DNA from 3 places in the Shewanella sedimentimangrovi genome. Region 1 is predicted to be linked to each of the others. Evidence: predicted binding sites of a transcription regulator. Region 1 holds the regulator's gene; each other region holds the start of a gene.
The links. Region 1 encodes sigma-54, which starts transcription at its own class of promoters, with help from an activator protein. Its sites were predicted from a motif close to GTTGGCACGNNNNTNGNNT; they were not measured.

Region 1 (4,221 bases):
CATATCACTGAGTTCATAGACATTGAGTTTGGAAGTGTCTATGTAGTGGTCCATCAATTGTGACAGGGGTTCAAGCAGCTTGCCCTCGAGCTTGATGGCGTCCGCCAGGGACATCTTGCTTTTGGACAGGGGGTGCAGTCTGCGGGTTTCGCTGTAGCGCTTGAGCAGCACCTTGTCGCTGGCATTGAGGAACAGGCTGATCAGCTCGGTACCTTCGGGCAGGGCGGCCAACTGTTGTTCCAACACCTTGTGCTGTTCCGGCAGGTTGCGGACATCGACACTGATGGCCACCAGTTCATTGCTGCTTTTCAGCTGGGCCAACAAGGGGCCTATCAGCGGCAGTGGCAGGTTGTCGACACAGTAATAGCCGAGGTCTTCCAAGACCCTCAGGGCAACGGATTTGCCCGAACCGGAACGCCCCGAGACTATGACCAGTTTCATCCGGTGATCACCTGATAGAGTTCACCGTCATCCTGGCTTTTGCGCAGTTGCTTGATGATCTGCTTGTCGTTGAGCTTTTCTGCCATGGCGGCGAGTGTGCTCAGGTGCTGCTGACATTGGTCCGATGGCACCAGCAGCGCAAACAGTATGTCAACCGGTTGTTTATCTATGGCGTCAAAGCTGATGGCCTCTTCACATTTGACCAGCACGGCGATCGGGGTCTCTATGCTGTTCAGGCGGCCATGGGGGATGGCAATACCATTGCCTATGCCTGTGCTTCCCATTTTTTCTCGGGCCAATAGGCTTTCGAAGATCTCTTGAGAAGAGAGGGTGGGGTACTGGGCGCTGGCGATATCGCTGATCAGTTCCAGTACCTTTTTCTTACTGCCCGGAGTGGCACAGGTGGTGCACTCCGGCCTCAGGATGGTACTCAGTTCCATCTTTTAGTGCTTAGTCAGTTTCTCTTTGTGTTTGATGACCTGACGATCCAATTTATCAATCAGAGCGTCGATGGCGGCGTACATGTCTTCATGCTCAGACGTGGCAAACACTTCACCACCATTGAGGTGCAGCTTGGCTTCTGCAATCTGCTGCATTTTTTGAACATTGAGAACAACGTGCACATTATTGATCTGTTCGAAGTGGCGTTCAAGCTTGGTAAATTTGCTCTCTACATAGTTACGCAGTGAATCTGTAATTTCGATATGGTGCCCAGTCAGATTGATTTGCATAGACACTTTCCTCCAGTATTTACAGTGAGTTATAAGCTTTTACGCTGGTTTGACGGCGGGATCAGCATTGCTTCACGGTACTTTGCAATGGTACGTCTAGCAACGTTGATTCCCTGTTCCGCCAGAAGTTCCGCCATTTTGCTGTCGCTCAATGGTTTCTTCTGATTTTCTGCAGCCACCAACTTCTTGATAAAGGCGCGGATGGCCGTAGACGAGCATTCTCCTCCGTCTTCCGTACTGACATGGCTGGAGAAGAAATATTTCAATTCGAAAATGCCCCGAGGGGTATGCATGTACTTTTGGGTGGTCACCCTGGAAATGGTGGATTCATGCATTTCCACCGCTTCGGCTATGTCGTTCAGCACCATGGGCTTCATGGCTTCTTCACCGTATTCGAAAAAGCCCTGCTGGAACTGCACTATGCAATTGGCCACCTTGAGCAGGGTGTCGTTGCGGCTTTCCAGGCTCTTGATAAACCACTTGGCTTCCTGCAGATGGCCGCGGATAAACTGGCTGTCGGCCTGACTGCGACTGGTGCGGGCCATGGCGGCGTAATGCTGATTGACGTTGAGCTTGGGCATGCAATCGGGATTGAGCTCCACCACCCAGCGGCCATTTTTCTTACTCACAGAGACGTCGGGGATAACGTACTCGTCCTTGCCGGACGTGACCTGTTCGCCCGGACGGGGATTGAGGCTCTGGATCAGCACTATGGCTTCACGCAGCTCATCTTCCTTCAGACGGGTTTTACGCATTAGGGTGCGGAAGTCCCGGGCGGCAATCAGATCCAGATGGTCGCGGATCAGTAGTTTGGCGTTTTCCAGGTGTGGTGTGTCGGCGGCAAAGTGGGCCAGCTGGATCAGCAGGCATTCACTGAGGTCCCTTGCCGCCACCCCTATGGGGTCGAAGTGTTGGATGCGCTTAAGTACGGCTTCCACTTCGTCCAGCTCCACTTCATCGTCGCCCATGGCTTCGAGTATGTCTTCCGTGGTCTGGGTCAGGTAACCGCGTTCATCTATGGCGTCTATGATGGCGGTGGCTATGGCCATGTCGGTGTCTGAGAAAGGGGTGAGGTTCTTTTGCCATTCCAGGTGTTCATAAAGACCGTCGCTGGTCTCTCCCTGGAAGGGCATATCATCATCGCGCATCATGGAGCCGCTGCCGGAAGCAGGGGCGGCGGTGAACACTTCGTCCCAGGTGGTATCCATGGGCAATTCATCGGGCATGGACTGCTGGGTCAGGGCGTCGGAGGTTTCCAGGGTGGAGCTGTCATCGTTACTGCTGGCGGTGACGGGCTCGGAGAAGTCGTCCTGCTCCCTGTGGTCTGAATCGCTGCGCTCCTGGCTGTCGAATTGGTCATCGTCCAGCTCCAACAATGGGTTGGAATCCAGCGCTTGTTGAATTTCCTGTTGCAGTTCAAGTGAAGAAAGTTGCAACAGCCTGATGGCCTGTTGCAATTGCGGCGTCATGGTCAGTTGTTGGCCCAGCTTGAGCTGGAGTGACGCTTTCATCTACTGCGGATCCTTGACTGTTATTGTTATCAGAAAGCTGTTTTCTATCAGTTTTGTGAACTGCTGGCCAGTTGCACTCTTCCTTAATGAGATAGAGATCAGGCTAAATTTAACTATAGCCTGAATTGCTCACCCAAGTACACCGCCCGCACCTGCTGATTGTCCAGAATCTCGGCAGGGGTGCCTTCGGCGATGAGGTTGCCATGGCTGACTATGTAGGCTTTTTCACAGACATCAAGGGTTTCTCTGACGTTGTGATCTGTGATTAATACGCCGAGGCCGCGGCTCTTGAGCTGCTCAATTATTTTCTTGATGTCGATGACCGAAATAGGATCGACGCCGGCGAAAGGTTCATCGAGCAGAATAAAGCGCGGATTGGCGGCCAGGGCCCGGGCGATTTCGACCCGGCGCCGTTCACCACCGGACAGGGACATGCCCATGTTGTCGCGGATATGGGTGATGTGGAACTCTTCCAACAGCTGCTCCAGTTCCTCTTCGCGCTGATCCTGGTCCAGCTCCTTGCGGGTTTGCAGTACCGCCATGATGTTGTCATACACGGACAGCTTACGGAAAATACTGGCTTCCTGGGGCAGGTAGCCTATGCCCTTGCGGGCCCGCAGGTGCATGGGGTCCAGGGTCAGATCGTCTTCGTTGATATGGATGCTGCCCTTGTCACTTTTCACCAACCCCACCACCATGTAGAAAGTGGTGGTTTTGCCGGCGCCATTGGGACCCAGCAGGCCGACCACCTGGCCGGTGCGCACGCTCAGACTGACGTCCTTGACCACGGTGCGGTTCTTGTAGCTTTTGGCCAGGTTGCTGGCCTTAAGGGTCAGTTCCGTCATTGGCGAACCGGCTCCTTATTCTGATCCTGTTCTTCGGGCTTGGGCTCCAGCTGTTCCTGGTAATTCTCGGGCTTGATGATGGTAATTACCCGCTCGTCACCCTTCTGGCTACTGTCGGCCTTCAGCTGCTGCTTTTCAATGTCATAGACGATTTTGTCGGCGCTGACCTGGCTACCTTCCTGCTCGATTTTGGCATTGCCCGTGAGCGTCATGGTGCGATTGTCCATGTTGTAGCTAATCTCATTGGCGCTGGCGCTGGCCTCGCGGCCGTCATCCAGGGTCTGACTGTAGGTGGCGGGCTGGCCCTTGGCCACCAATACCCTTTGTCCCGTGGCTTCATCTGTATAGGCACTGAGTTCCTGGGCGTTAATCTTCAGGCTGCCCTGGGTCAGCAGTACCGGCCCACCATAGACCACCCTCTTGTTCTTGATGTCGGCAAATTGGGTGGCGGCGGCAATTTTCACTTCCTGCAACAGGTCGTTGTTTTTGGCTGTGGCCATGGTGGTGCACAGGCACAGTGCCAGTGCCAGCAGGGTTTTACTTGGGTTCATAGCTTCCTTTTACCTGACTGAGCAGTTTGACTTCCTGGGCATTGAGATCGGCGTACAGACCTTGGCCGGTGACATTGAATCCGTTGCCTAAGACCAGAATTGGCCTATCCGAAGTCATTATCATAGTGTTCAAATCCAGCTC
Region 2 (4,221 bases), 1.2 Mb from region 1:
GAAACCAGGCTGGTGGTTTCGGAATGGACCCCATGCAAGGGCAACTGGCGCCACAACTCAGGCGGCAGGACCTCTATGGCCTCTTTACCCTTCATGCTTTGGGCGCCTTGCTCAAACCACTGGCCGGCAAAGTCATTGCTGTACAGGTTGCGCCAGTCGGGCGACCAATAGGAAATAAATACCGGCAGATGGGTCACCAAATCGTGTAACTCTTCCTTGGCGGTACGCAGCGCATTGGCCTGTTGCACCAGAGTCAGCTGACTCCTGACCCGCAATTGGCACAGTCTGAAATCTATCGGTTTACTGAGAAAGTCGACACCGCCGTAGCTCAATGACTGATATTCAAACTCGGAGGCGGAATGGGAGGTGACAAAAATAACGGCGCTGTTACAGGTATTGGGGCTGCGCTTCAGCCGCTTGCAGACTTCAAAGCCGCCCATGCCCGGCATTTCGATATCCAGCAATATTACTTCGGGCCTGTGTTGCTCAGCCAACAGCAGCGCTTCTTCACCATCCTGGGTGGTGATAATGCTGCCAAGCTCCTTCAGAGCCTCCTCCAGCAACAACAGGTTGGCCAATTCATCATCAACAATGAGTATGGTTGCCGGTGGCGTAGACTGGGATGAAAATAGCATTCGAGGCTTCCTTTCCATTCGCTTCTTCACTGTTACTTATAGTTGCAAGGTCCAAAAATTGCGAACGCACTTTTCATTGAATCTTTTTGTAAATACAGAGAATTTTGTCAACTTTTGCCCTACAAAGGGGCAAAACCAACAAACCGGAAAATCGGCTGCGATCAAAAAATCACAATAAACTTGATGAAACTCAAACTTTTAACACTGGAAATGTGTCAGGAGACCGGGATGGGGGATTTATTGATCAGGATCAGTAATTCGGGAGCGTCATCGAGATAGGTTAATCACGACCGCACAAGAAAGAGGATTTCAATCATGGCGTTTTGGCTCGATTTAATGTTTGGTAACCCTATCGGTTTACTCTCTATGATAGTTATCTTCAGCACGATTGGGATTATTTCCTATTTATCGTGGATGTTCTTTGTGAAGTCTGCCAAACCTTAGGGTTTTTGCTTTCTGTTGTTCTGATCTGTGCAAGTTGCAAGTATTGAGTGATTTATTTTGGGGGCCATTGGCCCCCGTTTTTATTGTTGGCATCTGTAAATCAGGCTCAGGCTGCGCGTTGTGAGCCTGGCTTGCGGGCCTGTACCAAACCGGTGACAAAGCTTGGACGGGTGCGGATGAGCTGCTGCAACTCCTCCTGACTGGGCTCGCCCGCCGGCAGTCGCAGCACATCACGGTTCAGGTAAATCCTGGCTTTCATGGAAATTTTATACTCTGCCGTGGAACCCTGAATTGCATAATGACGCTCATTGCCCAGACATTCGAGGATATTGGTGGCCACCAGACTCTTCACCGCCAGTTCATCCTTCGGCAAGGTTAAAATAGTGGCCCCCTGCAGAAAGAACTCCCTCAGCAGGGCGCGCTCGGCCGGATCCATCAAGCGCACCTTTTTCTCAATAGTTTCCACCGCTCGTCTGTCACCCAAATAACAGATGGCTTCGTCCAACAGAAAGTTCAGCAGTCGACTGACAAAGTAAGCGGCACCGATAATCAGTCCCAATCCCAACAGCTGGGGCTGACTCTCTACCACAGAGTTCAAGTTCAGGGCTTCCAGCAGCGCCTGGGGCCCAAACAGCAAGCCGCCACAGGCGACCACCAACCACAACATGGCCTTGGTCAACCAATGTTTACCATTAAGACCACCCAATGATGTCAGATCCAGTTTGTTCATAGCTCATCCCATGCGTCAGAAAATTGAACAGCAACCAACTAAAGCAAAATGAATGCCAGCATTGGCTTATTGGGTATAGCCTGTTCAATCTGATAGATTTTCTGTGTGATTTGGACAAGGGGGCTATGCTTATACATAATCAAACCCCGGGCCCTTAGGATACCTGTCCCCCTATGCTGACTTTCTCCCGTCAATTGGTGCAAAGCCCCATCGGCAGAAAATTGATGATCTCCATAGTACTGTTCAGCTCGCTGATCACCCTGGTGACCACGGGCTACCAGCTGGTGATGGATTACCGCAGCGACCTGGGCCGTATTGACCGGGCATTTACCACCATAGAGACGGTCAACCTCGACGTGCTGGCCGCCAGCATCTGGGTCATAGACGAGCGACTGATCAACACCCAGCTCAATGGCCTGATCCAACTGCCCGACATCACCTACATATTGATCAATGATGACAGCGGTCAGCACTGGGCCATAGGTGAGCGCCTGGACGATAACGTGCTGGAGCGGGAATTTCCGCTGCAATATAACTCCGGCAGCGAATCCATCGCCGTTGGCAAGCTGCTGGTGCAGGCGGATCTGAATGCCATTTACCAACGCCTCTACGACAGGGCAATCCTGATCTTGCTGTCAAACGCCATCAAGACCTTTCTGGTGGCGGGCATGATCCTGTTTCTGGTGTGGATCAACATCACCCGCCACCTTCACAGCCTCAGCGAATACTGTCAACGCATTGATCTTGAAGGTGAGTTCTCGCCACTGGCCTTTCACCAGAAAGGCAAACAAAACGAGTTTGACCTGGTGGCATTGGCGATTAATGAAATGCAGGAGCAACTGCGGCGCTCCTTCAGTGCCATCAAAAAATCCCGTACCGAGCTGCAGATAGCCCTGGAAGACAGGGAAAGGTTGCTGGAACTGGAACGCTCCTACAAGGATGAACTGGCCAAACAGGTCAAGGAACGGACCCAGGAGTTGGAACACTCACTGCAAATCCTTAAGCGGGCGCAACAGGTGCTGGTGGAACAGGAAAAAATGGCGGCTCTGGGGGGCCTGGTGTCCGGCGTCGCCCACGAGATCAACACCCCCATAGGCATCTGCCTGACCGCGGCCAGCGCCCAACTGGCCCATATCGACGAGCTGGTCAAACTGATCCACAGCCCCGATGCCACCCTGGAGGAAATCAACGCCATACTGGATGAGTATCAGCAAAGCTGTGAACTTATCGTCAGCAACATCACCCGCGCCAGCAACCTGATCCAGAAATTCAAAACCGTGGCCGCTGAGCAAAGCCACGAGGAACACCGTAATATCAACCTTAAGCAGGTGCTGGGTGAAATCTGCGAGTCCACCTCGTTAATCTTCGCCCCCATGAAGGTGGACCTCGACATAGAAGCAGACGAAAACCTCTATATCACCACCAATCAAAGTCTGTTGAGTCAGATAGTCAGCAATATCCTGTCCAATGCCTATACCCATGCCTTCAGCCGGGACAGGGAAAACAAGCTGCAAATCAGTGCCGAAGTGAAGAATCACCATCTGGAAATACTGATTGAGGACAATGGCAAGGGCATTGCGGCCGAGGTGGCCGAGCACATGTTTGAGCCCTTCTTTACCACCAGCCGCAGTCGCGGTGGCACAGGTCTTGGACTGTCCGCGGCATTCAATGCCGCCACCCTGCTCAAGGGCAATGTCCGCTATGTGCCGAAATCCAGCCTGGGCGGTGCCGCCTTCGCCATCCGCTTCCCGGTCAATGCCCACTTCGAAGCGCCCATGTCCCTGACTCAACCCAATAATCTCCATGGCTGAGTGCAGTGCCTCACCCGCCCGTCGGCAGCGGATTTGCCATAACCGTCTTTCCCAAGCCAACAAGATGACGACTTACCCGGGAAAACGTCCTCAAATCAGGGCAAAAAAATCCCCCCAGAGATAGCATTCACTCACCTTGAAGCGCTAGAATGTGCGGTTATTCCGTATTAACCAACTGCAGTCAGTGTTGATAAACGCCAATGAAATCACATATTCAATCTTTGCTGGAACAAACCGTCGAATCCTTCAAGCAACAGGGCATATTGCCGGCCGATTTTGAGGCCCGCATTCAGGTCGACCGCACCAAGGACAAGAGCCATGGTGATCTGGCGACCAACCTGGCCATGATGCTGACCAAGGTAGCCGGCAAGAATCCCCGTGAACTGGCGCAATTGATCATCGACAACCTGCCTGCCTCCAGTCATGTAGCCAAGGTGGAGATCGCCGGCCCCGGCTTTATCAACTTTTTTATTGACGACAATGCCCTGGCGAACCAGCTGCAGGCGGCCCTGGCCGATGAGCATCTGGGTATAGCGCTGCCCAAGCCACAAATCATAGTGGCGGACTACTCGTCCCCCAACCTGGCCAAAGAGATGCACGT
Region 3 (4,221 bases), 1.1 Mb from region 1:
GGCGGGATCTTCGATGGCGGCCTTCCACTCACAGCGGTAGCCGTTCACCAGCTGTTGCATGCGGCGACTGAGTTCTGCCCCCAGCCCCAGGCTGTCTTCCAGCACCACCTGACGCAGATAGTCGACGCCACCTTCGAGGGACTCGAGCCAGACCGAGGTGCGTTGCAGCCGGTCGGCGGTGCTGGCGTAAAACATCAGTATCCTGTCGATACAGTCGATGAGTGCTTCGTCGGACAGATCACTGGCAAACAGATCAGCGTGGCGGGGCCGCATGCCGCCGTTGCCCCCCACATACAGGTTCCAGCCCTTGTCGGTGGCAATCACCCCTATGTCCTTGCTCTGGGCCTCGGCGCATTCCCGGGCACAACCGGATACCGCCAGTTTGAGTTTGTGTGGAGAGCGCAGCCCCTTGTACCTGTGCTCCAGGGTGATGGCCATGGACACCGAGTCCTGCACCCCATAACGGCACCAGGTGCTGCCGACGCAGGACTTCACGGTGCGCAGGGATTTGCCGTAGGCATGACCGGTTTCAAATCCGGCCTCCACCAGCACTGTCCAGATGGCAGGCAGATCCTCAAGGCGGGCCCCGAACAAATCGATGCGCTGGCCGCCGGTGATCTTGGTGTAGAGATCAAAATCCCGGGCCACCTCCCCTAGCACTATCAGTTTTTCCGGGGTGATTTCGCCGCCGGCGATGCGGGGCACCACGGAGTAAGTGCCGTCCTTTTGCAGATTGCCAAGGAAGGCATCATTGGTGTCCTGCAGCCTGGCCCTGTCGTCCCCCAGCACATGATCGTTGTGCAGGGTGGCAAAAATGGAGGCCGCCACCGGCTGGCAGACGGCGCAGCCATAGGGATGGGCGCCGGGGCGTCCATGGCGCGTCAGCAGGGTATCGAAGTCTTTGATCTCTTCCAGGGCACACAGGTGAAACAGCTCCTGGCGGCTGTAACCGAAATGGGGACAAAGGGAGCTGTCGCGTGCCTTGCCGGCTTCAGCCAGAGCGGTGTCGATAATTTTCTGCACCTCGGGACCACAGCCGCCGCAGCCGCTGGCGGCCTTGGTGCAGCGCTTGATGTCGCCCAGGGTCTCACAGCCGTCCTTGACCGCCTTGACTATGGCGCTGTGGCTTACCTGATGGCATGAGCACACCAGGGCATCGGCGCTGGTGCTGGCAGGCTCGCCCAACAGCAGCGCCGCCGGGCTGCCGTCGATGACGCTGCCCCCGAGGTAGCGGCCAAGCAGGCGCCCATAGTCGCTGGCATCGCCCACCAGCAATGCGCCGGCCAGCCTGGTGCCGGACTCGTCGAGCCAGAGTTTTTTGTAGACGCCCGTGACCGCATCACTGAACTCCACAAAGGGCAGCTCGTCGTTGCCGCGACTGTTGCCTATGGCGCCCACGTCTATGCCCAGCAGTTTGAGTTTGGTACTCATGTCGGCGCCAACAAAAGCCTCGGGCAAGGCGGCGCCGAAGGCATCATGCATCAGGGTGTCGGCGGCAATGCGGGCCATTTGATAGCCCGGGGCCACCAAACCGTAGATCCTGTCCTGCCAACTGGCACACTCGCCGATGGCAAACACCCCGGGCGCACTGGTGCGCATCAGGCCATCGACGGCAAATCCACCCCGGGCGCCCAGGGCCAACCCGGCGACCTTGCCAAGCTCATCAAAGGGACGAATACCGGCGGAAAACACCAGCATATCGGTTTCCAGGATTTCGCCGTCGGTGAAAGACAGCCGCAAGCGGGCGGTTTCACCGTCGAGGATGGCACTGGTTGCCCTGGCGGTATGCACCGACACCCCAAGGGCTTCAATCTTGCTGCGCAGCAGCTCGCCGCCTTCGGCATCCAGCTGCACCGGCATCAATTGGGGGGCAAATTCCACCACATGGGTCTTGAGCCCCAGGCTCTTGAGCGCATTGGCCGCCTCCAGTCCCAACAGACCGCCGCCTATGACGACTCCGGAGCGGGAATCCCTGGCCGCCGCTTCGATGGCCAGCAGATCCTCTGTGGTGCGATACACCAGGCAGGCCTCCTTGTCGGCACCGGGAATGGGCGGCACGAAGCCGTAAGAACCTGTGGCCAGCACCAGATGGTCATAGGCCAGGGTCTCGCCGCTATCCAGGGTCAACTGCTTATCTTCCGGGTGCAGCGATACCACCTTGCAACCCAGCTTCAGCTCAACGCCCCAGGCCCGGTATTGGGCCTCGGTGCCAAGGGCCAGCTCATCCAGGGCCCGGCCCTGAAAATAGGACGACAACTGCACCCTGTCGTAGGCAATCTGGCGCTCGGCACCTATTACCAGCAAGTCCCAGCGGCCTTGCCAGCCCTGCTCACAGACATATTCAACAAAGTGGTGCCCCACCATGCCATTGCCGACCACGACGACCCGGGGTTTGTGATTGGACATAAGACCTCCAGAAAACAAAAAAGGCACCTGCTCCGGGAATGGGAGCGAGGCGCCTTTGCCATAAGATTCAAATTGAGTGGGGCGGCTTGGCGCCCCAAATTGACCGCAGGTCAGGCTTACCGAACGATGGAAGCCACTTTTCATAAGGCACAGGCCGTGCCACTTTTTATCTTGCTGTTTTTACTTACTATTTCATTGTGACTCGGGTGCGCATCCCTGTACCGGTGCGTCATTATTGGGCAACTGCACTCCTTTGGCGCAGCAGGCTATCGGCCAGCACCTCCATGGATTGGCCAGTGTGCATCGAGTGGCGCCGCAGCAATCCCAGGGCTTCGGCCTCGGTCACCCCTTCGGCCATCATCAGGGCACAAAGCCGGCCAACGGGCCCGGAACCCTGTGCCTTGCCCGAGTAGGCCAGTGCCAATGCCGCGTCGGCGCAGTCCGCCCGTTCCGTCAGCAGATAGGCGGCGGCCAGGGACGCCCGGACACAGGCCCCCTGCCAGGTGTCATCGCCGGCACCCGGCAAGGCCGATGCCCCCAGTTGCCGGTGCGCCATTGCATCGTCGGCCAACGCATTGAGGCTGGCCTGGGTGCCCTCGGGGGCACAGGCGGGCAACAACCAGGAAGGCCCACGCGGGCAGGCACCCTCTGCATCAATGTGCCACAACTCGGTCTCCACCCTGGGATTGGGTTCGGCCTCGCCCTGAAAACCTCGGAACAACAACTGCCGCGCTCCGTGCCCCTGCTCCCTGGCCATCAAGGCAATCACCTCGGCGTAGTGCTGCTCCAGTTTGGGGTGAAAGAAGGCCCGCATGCCCAGGGGCGCATTCAAGGGATTGATAAATTTCAGCGCCTGGGTCAGCAAGCTGCGAATACCCAGGGTGGCATGCAGTGAGCCAAGCGCGCGCCAACGCGGCAGTATCGCCGAAAGTGGCAGGTAACAACTGACACCATCCCCAATAAAGGCGCGGGCCTCGGCAACTGAAGTTGCGGTGGGGATCCCCACATGGTGCAGCGCCTGCCCCACATGGCTGCGGCGGCTATAGCCGCCGGGCGCTTGCGCATCGCGGCCATCATCGCCGTGCAACAGCACAGGAATGCCCTCGGCCTGCAAGCGTTTTACCCCATACAGCAGCCAGGGAAACTGGCCACGCTTGCCGGCATAACAGGGCCAATCGATAAAGGGAGTAGAGCTGGCGCCGGCACCAGGGGTTGCATTTGCGTCTTCCCCGGCAGCGGAGGCAATCAAGTGGCGCAGCGCCAGCGCCACCCCCGCCACCTCGGCCGGGGTTTCGCCGCGGCTGCGCATCACCATCAGCGCGGCGCCAAGGGACAGGTCGGTGACCTCCTGCGCCGACCAGCCAAGGAGCAAGGCGCGGCTTTCCTCCAACGTCAGGGTCCGTGCCCGTTTCGGGCCGCAGGCGATGGCTCTAAGCAACGCCTTGGCGCTGTGATCAAATCCGTCAGCCATGGGCCACCTCCGTCGCGGTCAACCTGCCCAGCTCCGCCCGCAGTGCGGTCAGCTCTTCACCTATGGCGCAGACCTCCCCCACCATGATAAGGCAAGGGCCATCACCCCCCAGGCTTCTGGCGGCGGTGGCAAGTTCATCAAGGCAACAGAATTCGAGCCTTTGTCCGGGACGACCACCGTCGCGCACCAGGGCGCAGGGCAAGGCGCCATCGGCCCCGGCAAGCTTGAGACTGGCGGCAATCGCGGCGGCCTGGGTGGCGCCCATGTAAAACACCAGGGTGCTGCCAAGGGCCAGGGATTGCTGCCAGTGACGACTGGCATCGCCGCCAATTTGGCGACCTGTG

Region 2: JYB85_RS02210 (superinfection exclusion B family protein) is a predicted target of sigma-54. The motif match lies at 1,851-1,869, and genes of this name have one in related genera.
Region 3: nirB (nitrite reductase large subunit NirB) is a predicted target of sigma-54. The motif match lies at 2,552-2,570, and genes of this name have one in related genera.

What each region holds. Positions count from the first base shown of each region.
Region 1 is NZ_CP071502.1:3,527,414-3,531,634, reverse strand. It holds gene rapZ (RNase adapter RapZ) at 1-441, opposite strand, end outside; gene ptsN (PTS IIA-like nitrogen regulatory protein PtsN) at 438-881, opposite strand; gene hpf (ribosome hibernation promoting factor) at 885-1,172, opposite strand; gene JYB85_RS15750 (RNA polymerase factor sigma-54) at 1,202-2,683, opposite strand; gene lptB (LPS export ABC transporter ATP-binding protein) at 2,797-3,528, opposite strand; gene lptA (lipopolysaccharide transport periplasmic protein LptA) at 3,525-4,079, opposite strand; gene lptC (LPS export ABC transporter periplasmic protein LptC) at 4,066-4,221, opposite strand, start outside.
Region 2 is NZ_CP071502.1:529,209-533,429, reverse strand. It holds gene JYB85_RS02220 (two-component system response regulator) at 1-635, opposite strand, end outside; gene JYB85_RS02215 (DUF3149 domain-containing protein) at 951-1,079, shown strand; gene JYB85_RS02210 (superinfection exclusion B family protein) at 1,186-1,809, opposite strand; gene JYB85_RS02205 (sensor histidine kinase) at 1,983-3,620, shown strand; gene argS (arginine--tRNA ligase) at 3,821-4,221, shown strand, end outside.
Region 3 is NZ_CP071502.1:2,459,558-2,463,778, forward strand. It holds gene nirB (nitrite reductase large subunit NirB) at 1-2,406, opposite strand, end outside; gene JYB85_RS10735 (ANTAR domain-containing protein) at 2,639-3,877, opposite strand; gene cobA (uroporphyrinogen-III C-methyltransferase) at 3,870-4,221, opposite strand, start outside.